DNA from 2 places in the Paenibacillus sp. FSL E2-0201 genome. Region 1 is predicted to be linked to the other one. Evidence: a T-box and tRNA genes for the amino acid it is inferred to sense, from the RefSeq annotation. Region 1 holds a T-box; the other holds one or more tRNA genes.
The links. The T-box of region 1 lies ahead of trpS (tryptophan--tRNA ligase). A T-box ahead of a tRNA ligase gene usually reads a tRNA of that ligase, here a tRNA-Trp.
Positions count from the first base shown of each region.

Region 2: it encodes a tRNA-Trp, which carries the amino acid that the T-box ahead of trpS (tryptophan--tRNA ligase) is inferred to sense. The anticodon was not compared.

Region 1 is NZ_CP150154.1:2,953,950-2,964,109, reverse strand. It holds gene NSU15_RS13080 (response regulator) at 1-318, shown strand, start outside; partial or broken gene NSU15_RS13075 (winged helix-turn-helix transcriptional regulator) at 361-543, shown strand; gene NSU15_RS13070 (hypothetical protein) at 692-1,117, opposite strand; T-box leader at 1,315-1,597, shown strand; gene trpS (tryptophan--tRNA ligase) at 1,698-2,693, shown strand; gene NSU15_RS13060 (DUF4303 domain-containing protein) at 2,853-3,950, shown strand; gene NSU15_RS13055 (aminopeptidase) at 4,013-5,245, opposite strand; gene NSU15_RS13050 (hypothetical protein) at 5,414-5,761, opposite strand; gene NSU15_RS13045 (VanZ family protein) at 5,911-7,047, shown strand; gene NSU15_RS13040 (serine hydrolase) at 7,136-8,575, shown strand; gene NSU15_RS13035 (exodeoxyribonuclease III) at 8,651-9,409, opposite strand; gene NSU15_RS13030 (MFS transporter) at 9,549-10,160, shown strand, end outside.
Region 2 is NZ_CP150154.1:5,843,870-5,854,029, reverse strand. It holds rRNA gene NSU15_RS26335 (16S ribosomal RNA) at 27-1,584, shown strand; rRNA gene NSU15_RS26330 (23S ribosomal RNA) at 1,845-4,773, shown strand; tRNA gene NSU15_RS26325 (tRNA-Asn) at 4,835-4,910, shown strand; tRNA gene NSU15_RS26320 (tRNA-Ser) at 4,914-5,006, shown strand; tRNA gene NSU15_RS26315 (tRNA-Glu) at 5,025-5,099, shown strand; tRNA gene NSU15_RS26310 (tRNA-Val) at 5,155-5,230, shown strand; tRNA gene NSU15_RS26305 (tRNA-Met) at 5,248-5,324, shown strand; tRNA gene NSU15_RS26300 (tRNA-Asp) at 5,351-5,428, shown strand; tRNA gene NSU15_RS26295 (tRNA-Phe) at 5,436-5,511, shown strand; tRNA gene NSU15_RS26290 (tRNA-Thr) at 5,532-5,607, shown strand; tRNA gene NSU15_RS26285 (tRNA-Tyr) at 5,613-5,698, shown strand; tRNA gene NSU15_RS26280 (tRNA-Trp) at 5,705-5,778, shown strand; tRNA gene NSU15_RS26275 (tRNA-His) at 5,815-5,890, shown strand; tRNA gene NSU15_RS26270 (tRNA-His) at 5,931-6,003, shown strand; tRNA gene NSU15_RS26265 (tRNA-Gln) at 6,025-6,099, shown strand; tRNA gene NSU15_RS26260 (tRNA-Gly) at 6,106-6,180, shown strand; tRNA gene NSU15_RS26255 (tRNA-Cys) at 6,193-6,266, shown strand; tRNA gene NSU15_RS26250 (tRNA-Leu) at 6,281-6,359, shown strand; gene NSU15_RS26245 (AraC family transcriptional regulator) at 6,504-7,253, opposite strand; gene NSU15_RS26240 (BMP family ABC transporter substrate-binding protein) at 7,580-8,719, shown strand; gene NSU15_RS26235 (ABC transporter ATP-binding protein) at 8,822-10,160, shown strand, end outside.

The DNA of each region.
Region 1 (10,160 bases):
ATCATATTCGAGCATATTAAATCCTTCATAAAAGAGAATATTGATCAAGATGTGACTCTACAGATGGTAGCAGATCGATTCTTCTATAATCCGTCTTATTTAAGTCGATTATTTAAGCGAAAACTTGATAAGAACTACATGCGATTTGTAACCGAAATTCGGATGGAATATGCGCAGGAATGCTTAAAAAAACCAGAGTTTCTAGTGACCGATGTCTGTACGATGTGTGGTTACAAAAGCTATATGCATTTCGTTAAAACATTCCGAAGCATCACAAACATGACTCCATCGGACTACAGAAAACAGTCAGGCTGGTGACCCAAAATGATGCAGATAGAGCAACCAAAAAAACGATAAGCCGATGGAATCATCAACCGGATCGTATACAATCAGGTTCCACCAAAAGTGGAATATGAACTTAGTGAATATGGTAATAGTCTAAGCGACATTTTAACTTCGCTCTGTAACTGGGGAGAACAACATATCATTAAGCAGTACGGTGATAAATATGCTGTTTTAGAGGATAACATTTTAAATAAATAACGAGAGAAACCATAACTTCAATCTTCTAAGAACCCCTTCCTTATTGGTTGGGGTTTGCTTGATATTTATGCTGCAAAAGTTGAGGTTTTAATTATACGCCCATGAAAAAAAGGACAGCTAAATCAGATCGATTTAACTGTCCCGTAACTTAAATTACGCCATCTCCTCCTATAGCAGTTGCTGTGAATGATATGGGTCCAAATAGATTGATAGGCAAGTTGCTATCATTTTGAATTACCAATTCATAGTTATGGATTCCAATATAAGGACCATCAACCCACTGAACATTTAATTGAATATCAGTAGTTGTAGTAAAACGAAAAAAGGATCTATAAATATCGACTCCAGCACGTCGGATTAAAACAAGAAATTGGCTGTTAGCAAGTGCAGTAAGACTAAAACTACCATTTAACTCGACTCTGCTGGAGAAAGAGGCCGGATTAGCCGGACTAATATTTACTTGCGCTGTGGCTAGACCCGCCCCAGCTCCAGGAATCCCTGCAACCGTTATAGCAGTAGTAAACGGGTCTAACGGGATTTTTGCCTGTGACCCATAACTTATAATTGTCGCCATTTTTAATCACTCCATTTCAAGGTTATAGAATAGTATATTGTGAATCCGCAATGATAGATTGGACTTAATTCCTGATGATTATATACATTTAAGTTATACTTTTACTAGATTATAAAACCTAGATACTTCGAATATCATCCTCTAATTTCCACCTATTGACAAACTCACTTATCAGAATTACAATTACCCAAATATCATGAACAACGTTGAAAAAGGGTAAGTAGACAAATGAACATGGACTTCAGAGAGCCGGTGGTTGCTGCGAACCGGTGTCCAGCGTTTGATCGAATGGCCTTTAGAGTTGCTCTTCCGAACCATCTACTTAGATGCTGTAGGAGAAGCCGGGGTTCCCGCCGTTATCAAGGGACCTGTATCTAGATTGTTTTAACACTCTCCGTACAGGTAAGAGAAGATCGTAATGCTAACGAAACTTGGTGGCGCGATCAATTAAGGTGGTACCACGACAACTTCGTCCTTATTGGATGAGGTTTTTTGTCATTTAAGGAGGTGATGGCCATGGATGATGGCTGGTGGTGGCGATTCAATGTTAATCAAAAGCGACAAAACAGGAGGAATTTAAATGATAAAAGAACGTGTATTAACTGGAGATCGAGTGACCGGAAAGCTGCACCTTGGCCATTACGTGGGCAGCTTGCAGAACCGAGTGGCTCTACAGGAGCAATATGATACTTTTGTGTTTCTAGCAGATATTCAAGCCCTAACGACTCACTTTGATCGGCCTCAACTACTGGGTCAAAACTTGAATGAAATCACACTCGACTATTTATCAGCGGGTATAGATCCAGATAAAGCCACTATATTCATTCAATCTATGATTCCAGAGATTGCCGAACTGACTGTTCTGTTCTCCATGTTCGTCACTGTGAATTCGTTGCGGCACAATCCTACCATTAAAGCCGAATCGAAAAATTCCAGCTTAGATGAACTATACTATGGTTTTCTTGGGTATCCAGTAAGCCAGACTGCCGATATAACCTTTTGTAAAGCGACGATTATTCCTGTAGGCGAAGACCAGCTTCCCCATCTGGAGTTGACCCGCAAAATCGTACGTAGATTCAACGAGCTGTACAGCCCCATCCTTGTGGAGCCGAGAGCGCTTATCAGCGAGACCCCAAGACTAGTGGGAACAGACGGCAATGCAAAAATGAGCAAAAGCTTAGGTAATGCCATCGAGCTGGACTCCACGAAGGAAGAGATCACCTTCAAAATCCGCAAAGCCACAACTGATCCAGCCCGTGTTCATAAAAATGATCCTGGGCATCCAGATATTTGTCCCATTTATGCTTATCATCGCGCTTTTCGTTCCCACGGCGCCAGTGAAATTCACGAGAGCTGCGAAAATGGCTGTATAAGTTGTTCTGCCTGTAAGCAGCTTATCACGACAGCTCTAGACCAATTAATTGAACCGATGCGTGAGCGGCGCTCCTATTATGCAGCCAGACCCAAGGTTGTTGAGGATATCTTATTATCCGGAACTAAACGTGCCCGCAACATTGCTCAAGAAACGATGTCCGAAGTACGCGAGGCCATGGGCCTTAATTATTTTTCAAAATAAATCTGATCCGTATGGGCAATAAAAAAACGCTGGACTCTCTATTGGAGAGAGCTCCGGCGTTTTTTTAGATCCAGCGTCACATTGGACAGCGGCTCTTAGAGGAAAAAAGAAGAAATTGTCGAATCATTCATTTAAATCATAGTAGAAAGAAGAATGAACATGAATACATTTTATTCACAGCTTGGACGTGTGCTTGAAGAGAGAACTCCGTTCCACCAAGATGGTTACTATCTTTTATATGATGGAAACAGAGCAAAATTTAGTCCCACTAAACCTAATCATATCGAAATTGTTACAGCTGAAAGTTTTGTAAATACTCTCGTTAAGAACAGTAAAGCAGTCATTTCTTCTTTCGCGAGTGGACCTGACAATAATGATGTCTATGTTTTTAATCTTCAAGCTGATGAGTTTTATAACATCAACATTTATCTAAATACCCTTGAAGGTTTCCAGCGAGCTTTAGAGAGAAATCCAAAGGATCGAGATGAACGTTCAATAAACTGGTTGAAATATAATCAGGGGGATTTTCGGTACCACTTATGGCTTGAAGATGATAAGATCGTGAATTATTTTACCCAACTAGCAGATCTGACAACTTATCAAGAAGAAGATTTTCTCTTTAACACGGAGGATCAACCTATCATCGCCTTTGAAGCAGGGATTATTAAAATGGGGTATTATCTGCTGACGCTAAAAGCAATGCAGCGTTTGATCACTGAGGGTGAGCTTCAGTCATTAAATACAACTGAAGGCTTTATTGCCTTTGCCTCCACAGGGAACAATGACTTAGATTACAGTATTGTGATGCCAAAAACCATCGAACCTGCTTTATTCGCAAAGATTTTCCCATTTGATCATGCAAAAGATTTACAATTTCGAGAGCTGATGTTGCAGAATCAACATTTCTCAGTCACAGAATATTTAGATTATTGGTCCGACGCAGTTCTTAGCAGCTACAGTGACACGATTCCATATATTTACGGGAAGTCTGACCTAGAAGTGTTCATACAAATGGAGCATCTTGGAAATGCACTGGCTCAGGAATGCATCCAACGTTTAAATCCCTTAATTGATTTGGAGATCATTGAAATTGAGAATTATTACTTCATTTACTACTATATTGAAGCGCTGCATTTTGCAGGACCGCTAACAAAGCAACAACTTGATGATTGTAAGCAGCTAGCAAACCGCATGAATGAAAGAGGCGAAGATCTGGAAGACGCTTTGCGCTTAATAAACGCTGTAATAAATTTATAAATATTCTCAAAAGAAAAGGCCGTAACCCTCCTCCAAAGGGATCATTACGGCCTTATTTCCACTTACAGCACCCAATTTCCCTTACGGAATACCGGTTCAATCGTGCCATCCGCCAGTTCTCCATCAATATCCAGTTCTGCCGAACCGATCATAAAATCGACATGTGTTAAGCTGACATTAGCACCTCGTGCGACAAGCTCTTGATTCGTAAGCTTTGTGCCGCCTTCAATATTGACAGGATAGGCACTTCCCAACGCGAAATGGCAGGAGGCATTCTCATCAATCCCTGTATTGTAGAAAATTCGGTTCAAGCGAGAGATTGGAGAATCATGCTGCACTAAAGCCACTTCTCCTAAATAGGATGCACCTTCATCCGTTGCCAACAGCGAAGTCAGATGCTCACGTCCAGATTCAGCTTCATATGCTACTACTTTTCCATCTTTAAAGGTGAATGAAAGACCTTCTACCAAACGTCCATTCAGATTCAAAGGGAGTGTACTTCTAACTGTACCATTCACACCTGTACGATGGGGCATCGAATAGATTTCTTCGGTTGGCATATTTGCCACGAAATACACACCTTTATCATTCTCTCCACCGCCTCCGCGCCACAGATGACCTTCCGGAAGCTCCACATGCAGGTCCGTTCCCGGTGCACGGTAATGCAGGCTTTTATAACGCTTAGCGTTCATTCTATCCTGACTCTCTTTTAAATGACCGATATGTTCTCTCCACGCGGCAACAGGATCCTCGCTACCTACACGATTCATCTGGAATACGGCTTCCCACATCGCTTCTACTCGATCTTCCTCAGGGAGATCGGCAAACACTTTGTTTGCCCAAGCACGCGTCGGAGCCTTAACGAGAGACCAGCTGATTTTGCTATTGCGGGTATATTTGGAGTAGTTTTTGCGAGCAACAGCTGCCGCTTTAACTGCTCTTGATACTTTGGAAGAATCAATACCATTGAACAATTCCGGATCAGGTACTTTAATATGTAAGATGGCGCCGTTCTCTTCCGCAAACTTCTCCATCATTTCTGCTTGCCACTGTGGATAATAATCAAAGGAATCTTCCGGAGCTTTTTCATAACGAATCCGTGTAGTCGCTTCATCGTCCCATTCAACAATTACATATTTAGCACCTGCTTCATAGGCTTTACCTACAATCAAGCGAGTAAGCTCAGCAGTTTCAATAGGCGCATGCACCATTAAGACTTGTCCAGGCTGTACATTTACCCCAACCTTTACAACCAGGTTCGCATATTTCTCTAACATGACATCAAAATCTTTCATGAATTCTCTTCCTCCATCTCTATGGTTGCTTTACTGTCGCACCAAAGCACCGGAGCTCCTTAACAGCAGACGGTCAGCTTCACTTCTTATTTTAACGCAAAATGCTAAGAGTTGCGATTCGTTATAAGAAAGCGGCCCCCATGAAGGGAACCGCTCACGTAAAAATCCTTATTTTTTATCCACCTGCAGCAAAGTTACGGTCTTTAAAGAATAGGTATGCATAATCTTGTCTTCAGAGATTACGTTAAGCTTGGTCAAACTTGCTACCTTCGCTGGGTCTGATTTAGAGAGCATACGCCACACTTCAGGGTCTGATAAGGTTTCATAAAGCTTCAGATCATCATATTCTTTGCGGTTCTGCATCACTAGCTTCACCTTGTAGCTTCCAATTTCAGTCTCAGTTGCCCCCTGCTCACTACAATAGCTTAGAATTTCCTGGCGAAGCTCCCCCAGTTCTTTTTCGATTTCCTTTTGTTTTTGCTTCAGACGATAATACTGCTGTACCTTTTTCTCCATCACTTCACGCTCCTCTATAAACATATGTATGCCGGAAGCGCTAAATAAATAAGTTGAGTTCCCTATCATAAAATTTTATAATGAGCCGGGAACGCTAGTTTGCAGCAGACTCCTTTCTTCCACAAAAACAATGATTCGGCAGGTGACTTATGTTTCATTCTTACTTTTTCCCAATTTCTTATGCCTTTATGATGTTTCCTATAGCGGCATTGATCTTCACGCTCCCTTTTCTAATCGTTCAATACCGTAGACACGGCTACATTCATAAGCTTAGAGCTTTAATCCTATACTTACTCTTGCTCTATCTGATGAACGCTTATTTTCTCGTATTGCTTCCGATGCCTTCCTCAAGACATAATATGACGCCTTCAGGGAGTATCATGCAGCTCATCCCTCTTCAGTTCATACAAGATATTATAGACGGCTCTAAGATCATACCTGATCAGATTTCAACGTATTGGTCTTTACTACGAGAGCCCGCTTTTTTACAGGTGATATTTAACATCGCTCTGACAGTGCCGTTTGGATTGTTTCTGGGCTACTATTTTCGAACGCGCTGGGGAATGTGTATTCTCTTGTCTTTCATGCTTTCGTTATCTTTTGAGGTCACTCAGGTTACAGGCATCTACGGCTTTTTTGATCATCCCTACCGTCTATTTGATGTCGATGATCTTATTACCAACACGCTGGGAGGGATCTTTGGATTCCGAATTGCTATCTGGATAAACGGGTTACTGCCACGCATAGAACAACTGGATACGAATATCGATCGTTCCGCCAAAAGAGTCTCCTATACCCGCAGAGGGATTGCTTTTTTCATCGATAGTATGGTGTGGATCATTGGGTTTGGTGTACTTTATGGATTCGATATAAAAAGTGCTTTCTGGATTGTAACAGGGATGTACTTCATCCTGATTCCAGCTTTCACCGGTGGGCGGACCTTAGGCAAATGGATTGTACGGATTCGGGTAACGAACAGAGGTAATCGGGCTTCTTTCTGGGCGCTTATGATCCGATATGGTCTGTTATATTGGGTAATCCTTGGACTTCACGCTATTGTTATCGATTCTGATGTGACGGGGCTTCTATCTTCACCATTGAGAACGGTAGCTTATCTCTTTGTTCTACTGGTCGATTTAGCTTTCTTTATTCATTTAATCATTAAGGTATTCAAAAAAGATGACCAGCTAATCTATGAGAAATTAAGCCGAACCTCGCATGTGATTTCATGGCCAGAGAAAAGACCGCATACCGATGCCTCAATCAGTAGTTCTATAGAGAATTGAAAAATTCTCCCTTATATCTAGTATTTATACCATGGAATTTATTATAAAATAGGAAGGTACGGATTCTCAAAATTTAGGAGATGAATGAATGGAAACTACAAGTAGCTTGCAGTTGTCTAGAAGTCTTCCAGAAGAGCAGGGCATTTCATCAGCCGCAATTTCCAGCTTTATTGATGCAGTAGAGGCGCAAAGCTTAGGTCTGCACAGCTTTATGCTCCTTCGTCATGGATATGTAATCTCGGAAGGCTGGTGGTCTCCTTATAAGCCCGACCTTCCGCATATGCCTTTTTCCCTGAGCAAAAGCTTCACTTCAACTGCTATCGGTTTTGCTGTGACAGAGAAACTCATCACTCTTGATGATTCGGTTATTTCGTTCTTTCCTGAGGATTCACCTGAGGAGATTACAAGAAATTTATCCAAAATGAGCATTAAGCATCTATTGATAATGGGTACAGGACAAGTCGTGGACACGATGGATCCCCTTAAACAAAGTGCGGACGGGAATTGGGTGAAAGCCTTCTTCACGGTCCCTGTAGAAAAAGAACCTGGAACGCATTTTCTCTATAATACCGGCGCTACTTACATGCTATCTGCGATTATTCAAAAGGTCACCGGACAAACGCTGCTTGAATACTTAGAACCACGTCTCTTCACGCCTCTTGGTATCCGTAGTGCCACTTGGGAATCCTGTCCCCGTGGAATTAACACTGGCGGATACGGTTTAAACATAACCACAGAGGATATCGCTAAATTCGGCCAGCTCTTCTTACAGAAAGGCATCTGGAATAATCAGCGTCTTCTACCTGAAGAGTGGATAGATGAGGCCACTTCCAAACACATCTCGAATGGCGAAGGCGATCATGACTGGGCGCACGGATATGGTTTTCAATTTTGGAGATGCCAGCATGGAGCCTACCGGGCAGATGGCGCATTCGGACAACTCTGTATTGTTCTACCAGGCCAAGACGCTGTAATAGCTATTACAAGCGCATCATCTAGCACAGAAGGAATATTAAATGCAGTGTGGGAGCATCTACTGCCCAATATGAAGGATGCACCTCTTCCTGAAGATCAGTCTTCATCTGCAGCCTTGGTAGACCAATTAAAGAATTTATCGATAAATCCTCCACAATTGCAACAGTCCTCCTTTCTGGAAGATCAAATAAATGATATGACCTATACACTCGAAAACAACCAATTCTCACTAGCTACCTTCTCGATCTCCTTCAACAATGAAGACGCTGAGGTTACTTTAATAAGTAAGCTTGGTGAGAGCAATGTCATTCGATTAGGCCGAGGACAATGGCTCGAAAGCTTTGCGCTAATCCTTGAGCCTTCCATGAACCGGATTATGTCCAGCTTTACTTGGTTAGCAGAAGATCAACTTCAGTTGTCCTTGCTGTTTGTTGAAATGCCCTTCTATATCACTCTTGAGATTAAAATATTAGAGAACATGTTATTGCTTAAATCGAAGATTAATGTAAACATGGGTCCGCTTGAATTCGATGATATGATTGGCAGAATTTAGTATTCACACCCGTAAAATAAAGGCCGCTCTTCCTTACACAGGAACTTAGCGGCCTTCAATCATTTTATTTTGGTCTCAAAAATCTGCAAGCTTCAAAATGACTGGACAATGATCACTGCCCATAATCTGACAATCGATTTGAGCATCAAGTACATTAGGCGCAAGTCTAGAAGAAGCTAAGAAATAATCAATCCGCCAACCCACATTCCGCTCTCTCACCTTCGGCATATAAGACCACCATGAATATACTCCCTCTAGCTCCGGGTGGAGATATCTGAAAGTATCAATGAAGCCCGACTCTAGCAGCGTACTCATTTTGCCTCTCTCTTCATCTGTAAAACCAGAGTTCCCACGGTTAGCCTTTGCATTCTTGATATCGATATCCTCATGGGCTACGTTTAGATCTCCACAGACAACTACCGGTTTACTCTTGTCCAGATTTAAGAGATATTTTCGGAAACGGTCCTCCCATTCCATTCTGTAATCCAATCGAGACAGATCTCGTTTGGCATTAGGCGTATAGACGTTGACCAGATAAAAATGTTCAAACTCTAATGTTATGATACGACCTTCTGCTTCCTCATCTTCTTCCATTCCATATCTTGCAGAGATCGGCTTGATTTTAGTAAATATAGCCGTACCGGAATAGCCCTTCTTCACTGCGTAATTCCAGTATTGATCGTATTCTTCACCATGCTCCAGTGTAATTTGCCCTTCCTGAAGCTTTGTCTCTTGAACACAAAAGATATCAGCATCTACTTCTTTGAAATAGTCATTAAACCCTTTTTTGACACATGCCCGAAGGCCATTAACATTCCATGATACCAGCTTGATCATCGACTTTTCTCCTTGCATTTTGCTTTAATTATTCTCAGTTTATCATAGTTTTATATCCTAATCATTCACCATCCATGTTACAATAACAAAATTGACTCTATCTAAATAATATTTAATACGTGAGGTAAAGAAACTTATGAAGGCACCAACACTATTACGAGGATTTAACTTTTTGTATTTTGCATTGCTGGCGATGTTCATTCCTTTTCTGCCAGTCTATCTAGGAGAGCAAGGTTTAAATCCGGCGCAAATTGGATTCATTATTGGTACTGGAGGTTTTGTTACCATTATTGCTCAACCCTTATGGGGGATGATCAGCGACAAAACAAGAACGATCCGCAAGGTACTTTTAGTTCTGTTGTTATGCTCTGCGGTGACGGGATACTTTTTATTCGATTCCAATAGCTATGTGGGACTTATTCTTTTTGCTATGCTGCTATATTTCTTCTTGATGCCTATCGATCCGCTAGCTGAAAGCTTGAATTTCCGGGTTTCCGAAGCAGCTGGAATTAGCTATGGGTCGATACGCACATACGGTGCCTTAGGGTACGGTGTAATGGCCTTGCTCACAGGTTATGTGCTGAGTTACTTCGGCTCTCATGGGATGGCCATGCTGTTCGTTGGTATTAGCCTTACAAGCTTCATCGTCAGCTGGTTCATGCCTGATGCTCCAGTCACGGGTAAACCGGTTACTCTTGACAGCTTAAAGCATTTTCTAAGCAACAAAGAAACGCTGTTGTTTCTAGTG
Region 2 (10,160 bases), 2.9 Mb from region 1:
AATGAGCATATCGCTCTTTTCAATACTAATTGGAGAGTTTGATCCTGGCTCAGGACGAACGCTGGCGGCGTGCCTAATACATGCAAGTCGAGCGGAGTTATTTTGAAAGCTTGCTTTCAAAATAACTTAGCGGCGGACGGGTGAGTAACACGTAGGCAACCTGCCCCTTAGACTGGGATAACTACCGGAAACGGTAGCTAATACCGGATAATTTCTTTTTTCTCCTGAAGAAAGAATGAAAGACGGAGCAATCTGTCACTGAGGGATGGGCCTGCGGCGCATTAGCTAGTTGGTGGGGTAACGGCCCACCAAGGCGACGATGCGTAGCCGACCTGAGAGGGTGAACGGCCACACTGGGACTGAGACACGGCCCAGACTCCTACGGGAGGCAGCAGTAGGGAATCTTCCGCAATGGACGAAAGTCTGACGGAGCAACGCCGCGTGAGTGATGAAGGTTTTCGGATCGTAAAGCTCTGTTGCCAGGGAAGAACGTCCGGTAGAGTAACTGCTATCGGAGTGACGGTACCTGAGAAGAAAGCCCCGGCTAACTACGTGCCAGCAGCCGCGGTAATACGTAGGGGGCAAGCGTTGTCCGGAATTATTGGGCGTAAAGCGCGCGCAGGCGGTCATTTAAGTCTGGTGTTTAAACCTTGGGCTCAACCTAAGGTCGCACTGGAAACTGGGTGACTTGAGTACAGAAGAGGAAAGTGGAATTCCACGTGTAGCGGTGAAATGCGTAGATATGTGGAGGAACACCAGTGGCGAAGGCGACTTTCTGGGCTGTAACTGACGCTGAGGCGCGAAAGCGTGGGGAGCAAACAGGATTAGATACCCTGGTAGTCCACGCCGTAAACGATGAGTGCTAGGTGTTAGGGGTTTCGATACCCTTGGTGCCGAAGTTAACACAGTAAGCACTCCGCCTGGGGAGTACGGTCGCAAGACTGAAACTCAAAGGAATTGACGGGGACCCGCACAAGCAGTGGAGTATGTGGTTTAATTCGAAGCAACGCGAAGAACCTTACCAGGTCTTGACATCCCTCTGAATCTGCTAGAGATAGCAGCGGCCTTCGGGACAGAGGAGACAGGTGGTGCATGGTTGTCGTCAGCTCGTGTCGTGAGATGTTGGGTTAAGTCCCGCAACGAGCGCAACCCTTAACTTTAGTTGCCAGCAAGTAATGTTGGGCACTCTAGAGTGACTGCCGGTGACAAACCGGAGGAAGGTGGGGATGACGTCAAATCATCATGCCCCTTATGACCTGGGCTACACACGTACTACAATGGCCGGTACAACGGGAAGCGAAGCCGCGAGGTGGAGCCAATCCCATCAAAGCCGGTCTCAGTTCGGATTGCAGGCTGCAACTCGCCTGCATGAAGTCGGAATTGCTAGTAATCGCGGATCAGCATGCCGCGGTGAATACGTTCCCGGGTCTTGTACACACCGCCCGTCACACCACGAGAGTTTACAACACCCGAAGTCGGTGGGGTAACCCGCAAGGGAGCCAGCCGCCGAAGGTGGGGTAGATGATTGGGGTGAAGTCGTAACAAGGTAGCCGTATCGGAAGGTGCGGCTGGATCACCTCCTTTCTATGGAGAATCGTCTTCTGCAATGAAGACATTCAAATCGGAAGTTAAACTTCCACAATCTCAGGTTTAGGCCTGTTACTCACTCGTTGCTCAGTTTTGAGAGTTTAAGCTCTCAAGTAAGACTTGATCCTTGAAAACTGGATACCGAAACGAATTTGCGTTTTAGAACATCTTTTAGCAACTTGTGCAAACAAGTAAATGTTATTAGTGAGATGATTCCAAGAGAGATATCGTATGATATTTTCCTGCGGAAAAATCAAGGTTAAGCTAATAAGAGCACACGGAGGATGCCTAGGCGCCAGGAGCCGACGAAGGACGTGGCGAACAACGAAACTGCCTCGGGGAGCTGTAAGCAAGCTTTGATCCGGGGGTGTCCGAATGGGGAAACCCAGCTGTGGTAATTCGCAGTTACTCACATCTGAATACATAGGGTGTGTAGAGGCAGACCAGGGGAACTGAAACATCTAAGTACCCTGAGGAAGAGAAAACAATAGTGATTCCGTCAGTAGCGGCGAGCGAACGCGGAACAGCCTAAACCTAAGAGCTTGCTCTTAGGGGTTGTGGGACGTCTCACATGGAGTTACAAAGGAATATGGTAGGCGAAGAGGTCTGGAAAGGCCCGCGATAGAGGTAAAAGCCCTGTAGCCTAAACTGTGTTCTCTCCGAGACGGATCCCGAGTAGTGCGGGGCACGTGAAACCCCGTATGAATCCAGCAGGACCATCTGCTAAGGCTAAATACTACCTGGCGACCGATAGTGAAACAGTACCGTGAGGGAAAGGTGAAAAGCACCCCGGAAGGGGAGTGAAATAGAACCTGAAACCGTGTGCTTACAAAAAGTCAGAGCCCTATTAATGGGTGATGGCGTGCCTTTTGTAGAATGAACCGGCGAGTTACGTTTAACATGCAAGGTTAAGTCGAGAAGACGGAGCCGCAGCGAAAGCGAGTCTGAATAGGGCGACTCAGTATGTGGACGTAGACCCGAAACCGTGTGATCTACCCCTGTCCAGGGTGAAGGTGCGGTAACACGCACTGGAGGCCCGAACCCACGCACGTTGAAAAGTGCGGGGATGAGGTGGGGGTAGCGGAGAAATTCCAATCGAACTCGGAGATAGCTGGTTCTCCCCGAAATAGCTTTAGGGCTAGCCTCGGTATAAGAGTAGTGGAGGTAGAGCACTGATTGGGTGCGGGGTCCGCAAGGATTACCAAGCTCAGTCAAACTCCGAATGCCATATACTTATTGCCGGGAGTCAGACAGTGAGTGCTAAGATCCATTGTCAAAAGGGAAACAGCCCAGACCATCAGCTAAGGTCCCCAAGTGTGTGTTAAGTGGGAAAGGATGTGGAGTTGCACAGACAACCAGGATGTTGGCTTAGAAGCAGCCACCATTGAAAGAGTGCGTAATAGCTCACTGGTCGAGTGACTCTGCGCCGAAAATGTAACGGGGCTAAACACACCACCGAAGCTATGGCTAGATACGTATGTATCTGGGGTAGGGGAGCGTTGTATGTGGGTTGAAGGTGTACCGTAAGGAGCGCTGGACAGCATACAAGTGAGAATGCCGGTATGAGTAACGAAAAGATCAGTGAGAATCTGATCCGCCGAAAGCCCAAGGTTTCCTGAGGAAGGCTCGTCCGCTCAGGGTAAGTCGGGACCTAAGGCGAGGCCGAAAGGCGTAGTCGAAGGACAACAGTTTGAAATTACTGTACCACCGTAATCCGCTATGAGCGATGGGGTGACGCAGGAGGGTAGTGACGCGGACTGATGGATATGTCCGTCTAAGCAGTGAGGCTGATGTGTAGGCAAATCCGCACATCATTAAGGCTGGGCTGTGATGGGGAGCGAAAATTGTAGTAGCGAAGGTCATGATCTCACACTGCCAAGAAAAGCCTCTAGCCAGGAGAAGGTGCCCGTACCGCAAACCGACACAGGTAGGCGAGAAGAGAATTCTAAGGCGCGCGGAAGAACTCTCGTTAAGGAACTCGGCAAAATGACCCCGTAACTTCGGGAGAAGGGGTGCCCCGGTAGTGTGAATAGCACGAGGGGGCCGCAGTGAAAAGGCCCAAGCGACTGTTTAGCAAAAACACAGGTCTGTGCGAAGCCGCAAGGCGAAGTATACGGGCTGACGCCTGCCCGGTGCTGGAAGGTTAAGGGGAGTGGTTAGGGGTAACCCGAAGCTATGAACCGAAGCCCCAGTAAACGGCGGCCGTAACTATAACGGTCCTAAGGTAGCGAAATTCCTTGTCAGGTAAATTCTGACCCGCACGAATGGCGTAACGACTTGGGCGCTGTCTCAACGAGAGATCCGGTGAAATTTTAATACCTGTGAAGATGCAGGTTACCCGCGACAAGACGGAAAGACCCCATGGAGCTTTACTGCAGCTTGATATTGAATTTGGGTACGATCTGTACAGGATAGGTGGGAGCCGTAGAAATCGGAGCGCAAGCTTCGGTGGAGGCGCCGTTGGGATACCACCCTGATCGTATCTAGGTTCTAACCTAGTGCCCTAATCGGGTACGGGGACCGTGTCAGGCGGGCAGTTTGACTGGGGCGGTCGCCTCCTAAAGAGTAACGGAGGCGTTCCAAGGTTCCCTCAGAATGGTTGGAAATCATTCGAAGAGTGCAAAGGCATAAGGGAGCTTGACTGCGAGACCTACAAGTCGAGCAGGGACGAAAGTCGGACTTAGTGATCCGGTGGTACCGCATGGAAGGGCCATCGCTCAACGGATAAAAGCTACCCTGGGGATAACAGGCTTATCTCCCCCAAGAGTCCACATCGACGGGGAGGTTTGGCACCTCGATGTCGGCTCATCGCATCCTGGGGCTGAAGTAGGTCCCAAGGGTTGGGCTGTTCGCCCATTAAAGCGGTACGCGAGCTGGGTTCAGAACGTCGTGAGACAGTTCGGTCCCTATCTGTCGTGGGCGCAGGAAATTTGAGAGGAGCTGTCCTTAGTACGAGAGGACCGGGATGGACGTACCGCTGGTGCACCAGTTGTTTCGCCAGAAGCATGGCTGGGTAGCTACGTACGGACGGGATAAGCGCTGAAAGCATCTAAGCGTGAAGCCCCCCTCAAGATGAGATTTCCCAATTAGTAAGACCCCTTGAAGACGACGAGGTAGATAGGTTGGAGGTGGAAGTGCAGTAATGCATGGAGCTGACCAATACTAATCGGTCGAGGGCTTATCCTATACTTAAAACGCAAATTCAATTCGGATTCAGTTTTCAGGCGATTAAGCCTGGTATGAATATTCCCTGATAGCTCAGTTGGTAGAGCACTCGACTGTTAATCGAGTTGTCACAGGTTCGAGTCCTGTTCGGGGAGCCATATGGAGAGGTGTCCGAGTTTGGCCGAAGGAGCACGATTGGAAATCGTGTAGGCGCCACAAGCGTCTCGAGGGTTCGAATCCCTCTCTCTCCGCCACAAATTTTTAATTAGTATGGCCCGTTGGTCAAGGGGTTAAGACACCTCCCTTTCACGGAGGTAACATGGGTTCGAATCCCATACGGGTCACCAAATTTTCACTTGATTTTGTATAGTGGACTTTGGTACAATAACAATTGTTGTTTACGGAGGCTTAGCTCAGCTGGGAGAGCATCTGCCTTACAAGCAGAGGGTCGGGGGTTCGATCCCCTCAGCCTCCACCATATTCATTTAAGAACGACGCGGGGTGGAGCAGCCCGGTAGCTCGTCGGGCTCATAACCCGAAGGCCGCAGGTTCAAATCCTGCCCCCGCAACCAATTTTCATCAAGTAATTATATCTTTTGGAACCGTGGTGTAGTTGGCCTAACATGCCTGCCTGTCACGCAGGAGATCGCGAGTTCGAATCTCGTCGGTTCCGCCATTTTCTTGGCTCGATAGCTCAGTCGGTAGAGCAGAGGACTGAAAATCCTCGTGTCGGCGGTTCGAATCCGTCTCGAGCCACCATGTAGTATACAACTTAATATGCCGGTGTAGCTCAATTGGTAGAGCAACTGACTTGTAATCAGTAGGTTGGGGGTTCAAGTCCTCTCGCCGGCACCATCTTTGGGGGATTAGCGAAGTGGCCAAACGCATCAGACTGTAAATCTGCTCACGTACGTGTTCGGTGGTTCGAATCCATCATCCCCCACCATTTTTTAGGGGCATAGTTTAAAGGTAGAACAACGGTCTCCAAAACCGTTGGTGTGGGTTCAATTCCTGCTGCCCCTGCCAATCTTTATCTAAAGTCTTTCTCTAAAGTTTAATATGGCGGTCGTGGCGAAGGGGTTAACGCACCGGTTTGTGGATCCGGCATTCGTGGGTTCAAGTCCCATCGGTCGCCCCATTTACTTTAAGAAGAACAGCAACAATATTAGTTTAATATGGCGATTGTGGCGAAGTGGTTAACGCACCGGATTGTGGTTCCGGCATTCGTGGGTTCGAGACCCATCAGTCGCCCCTTTTATTTTAAAATGTTATTGGGGATTAGCCAAGCGGTAAGGCAACGGACTTTGACTCCGTCACGCATAGGTTCAAATCCTATATCCCCAGCCATTTTATGCGGACGTGGCTCAGCGGTAGAGCATCGCCTTGCCAAGGCGAGGGTCGCGGGTTCGATTCCCGTCGTCCGCTCCAAATTTTTCATATGGCGCCATAGCCAAGTGGTAAGGCAAAGCTCTGCAAAAGCTTTATCCCCAGTTCAAATCTGGGTGGCGCCTCCATTAATTTCATATGTGCCGGCGTGGCGGAATGGCAGACGCGCTCGACTCAAAATCGAGAGGGAAACCGTGGAGGTTCGAGTCCTCTCGCCGGTATATCAAAAAGGTTAGTAAAGTTGCTAATACAAGCGACTTTACTAACCTTTTTTCTTTGTCTATGAACTTTTATTCTTAAGCCGTTGAATTAGAGACACTTCTAATTCAACGGCTTTTTTATGTGAAGCGGAGTGAATTGTAATTTTATTGACTGCTTAGTCGGAATGTCCGCGGTGTGAGACCTACCTCACGTTTGAACATATTGCAGAATTGAGCGTCATTCACAAACCCTGCAGCGGCAGATACTTCTGAGATATGCATTTGGGTATGTTGCAAGAGAGACTTTGCATAATCCAGACGTTTCAATAGTAGATAGCGAAGAGGTGAAGAACCGAATCGCTCTTTAAATAAATGGCGGAAACGATCATAGCTGTATCCAGACATCTCAGAGAGTGTTGCGACCGATAGCTTATGGCGGTAATGCTCATTCATATAGTTTAGAACATATTGGACTCTGTCTTCCGTTGGCGATTGAAACCCAGAGGCGCTAAGAAGCCGTATCAGATGAACAGTGATTTCGCTCATTTGAAGGTTCAATAGTTCAGAGAATCCATCTTGTTTGCGCGTAAACTCTGCTTTCATTCGAAGCAAGATCTGTAGAACAGTATGGTCTTTATCATCTTCATATACGCCTTGCAAATTCTCCATATTTGGGTGATTTGAATGGAAGCCTACAAATAGTATAGTAGCGTCTTCGCGATGATTCTCGTCATGTTTATGATTGGGTGGTATTAGCGCGAATGAAGAAGAACGAAAATGATAACTTCGCGAACCTACATTGGTAGTTCCTAATCCGTTTAAATAATAGACTAGTTCATAACATTCATGCTGGTGTGGTGGAATATAGGTATTAACCTCATGTGCTGCATTTACAATATATAGAACACGATCCATGATGAGCCTCCAATAATTATGTTTTAGCCGAATCGTACAAAATTATGACCGAAATCATATAATTATTTTCATTAATATTTGATATGATCGTATCAAGAAATCCGAAGATTAGCAACCTGACTGGCCATCTCGTTCGGAAATTAGTCGGATTATTCGTAAAAATTATAATTTTCTCTCTATTTTTGAGTGTATTCGTTAAAATCATTAAAATTTTGACAATGTTACATGCAATATGAGAGTTTCCATCTAAATCGTGAAATATACAACGGACTAAGAAGGAGAATCTCTCAAATTACTAACCAACTATAAATAGGGGGAATAGAAAAATGAATAAGAAAGTTCTTTCTTTGTTGTTACTAGTAGTAATGGTAATGGTCACAGCTTGTGGAAATAATACGTCGAGTAATGGATCTTCCACGAATGCAGGATCTAATGCAGCTGAAGGTGGAGAAACAGGTTCAGGGGATAAACTCAAAGTTGTACTTCTGATTCCAGGAACGCTAGGGGATAAATCATTCTTTGACTCTGCGAATAGCGGTCTGCAAAAGGTTAAGGATGAACTGGGTGCAGAAACAAAGGTTGTAGAAATGGGTGTCGATAAAACGAAATGGGAGCCTACGTTTAACGATATCGCCGCTGAGGATTGGGATGTTATTATTTCTGGCGGTTCGGAAATTACAGAGATGTTTAATGCAACGGCTGAATTATATCCAGACAAAAAATTCATTAACTATGATACCGATATAGATGAAGCACCAGAGAACATGTACAACATGTCTTATGCGACTAATGAAGTATCTTTTCTGGCAGGTGCTGTAGCGGCGCTAGCTACACAATCCGATATGCCTAATGCTAATCCTGAGAATGTGATCGGATTTGTAGGCGGTATGGATATTCCAGGGATTAACGCTTTCTTGGTTGGCTACATTCAGGGCGCTCAATATGTTGATCCTGATGTGAAGGTAGCTGTATCGTATGCTGGTGATTTCGTTAACCCGGCTAAAGGTAAGGAGCTTTCACTGATTCAATATAACTCCGGTGTGGATGTTATTTTTAACGTTGCTGGGGGTACAGGTCTTGGGATCTTTGATGCAGCTAAAGAGAAGAAGAAATATGCTATTGGCGTAGACTCTGATCAGGCGATGTTACTTAATGAAACAGATAGCGAAAAAGCAAACTTGATCGTTACTTCTTCTATTAAAAAGATTGATAGTGCTATTCTGGGTGCCGTGAAGAAATTACAAGAGGGTACGCTTGAAATGGGTAAACGTGATGTATTGAGCTTCGTAGATGATGGTGTAGGCATTGCAGAGAATGAGATATATAAAAATGTCTTCCCAGCGGATCTTCAGGCTAAAGTTGAAGAAGTGAAGCAAAAGCTGATCAATAAAGAAATTACAGTAGATAACGCGATGGGAATGGAAACCTCAGAAGTAGAAGCCATTCGTAACGCAGTTAAGCCTTAAGTATAGCTATAAAGTGATAAACCTACAGTTGGAGATTCTTCTATTAGAAGAATTCCAGCTGTATATTTTTGCAGACCTCCAAGTGGAAAGGCGTTGAGACCGATGAACAAAGCTCTGTTGGAAATGCGGGGAATTACGAAGGTGTATCCCAATGGCGTCGTTGCAAATAAAGACGTGCATTTTTCTTTACGTGAGGGAGAAATTCACGCGATTGCGGGCGAGAACGGCGCGGGTAAATCAACTTTAATGAAGATCATGTTCGGCATGGAAGAGCCTAGTGAAGGTGAGATCTATATCAAGGGAGAAAAAGTGAAGCTGCAATCGGCTCAGGATGCCATTGATAGAGGGATCGGTATGGTTCACCAGCATTTTATGCTGGTTCCTTCTTTTACGGTAGCAGAGAACATGGTGCTGGGCATGGAGCCCCGTAAGGGAGTCGGCATCAATTATGCTGAAGCCGTGCGCATGACCGAAGAGACTGCGAAAAAATACAATCTGGCAGTGGATCCAAAAGCAAAAGTGGAGGATCTTACGGTTGGTATGAAGCAAAAGGTTGAGATCCTGAAGGCGTTGCTGCGTGGTGCGAAAATCCTAGTTCTAGATGAGCCGACCGCGGTGTTAACCCCACAGGAAACAGAAGAATTGTTCCGTGAGCTTAAGCAATTAAGAGAGCAGGGACATACGATTGTGTTTATTTCACACAAGTTGAAAGAAGTGAAAGCGATCTGCGACAGAATTACGATTATGCGTAGTGGACGTAGTGAAGGTGTCTTCCAAACGAAGGATGTCACGGAGCAAGAAATTTCCCGACTCATGGTGGGTAGAGATGTTGTGTTGAAATATGACAAGGAGATTCTGTCTATTGGTGAGGCGGTGCTCACTGTGCAAGGTCTAGGTGTAAATGATGCACACGGCAAAGCGTTGCTATCAGATATTAATTTTGCGGTACGCGGAGGACAGATCGTCGGGATTGCTGGTGTAGAAGGAAACGGGCAGACACAGCTCATTGAGGCTCTTACAGGGAGCTTAAGAGGGGTTTCAAGCCAGGGTTCTGTGCTAGTGAAGGGAAAGGATATTCGAGAATCGGATATTTTGGATATTCGTAAGTTGGGTGTTTCTTATATCCCAGAGGATCGGATGCATCAAGGGATAGCTAGTGATGCGAGCATAGCGGATAATCTGCTGTCCACTCAGTATCGTACAAAGGAAATGAATAAAGGTCCTTTTTTGAATGGATCACGAATTGCTAAGCTAGCCGTATCACTTGTAGAGGAATTTAAAGTCCGCTGTTCTGGACCTTCTCAGCCAATAGGTATGTTATCAGGTGGTAACATGCAGAAAGTTGTCGTAGCTAGAGAGTGTTCTACTGAACCGCAACTGCTTATTGCAGAGCAGCCGACACGGGGTGTGGATATAGGCGCAGCTCAGTTCATACATCAGA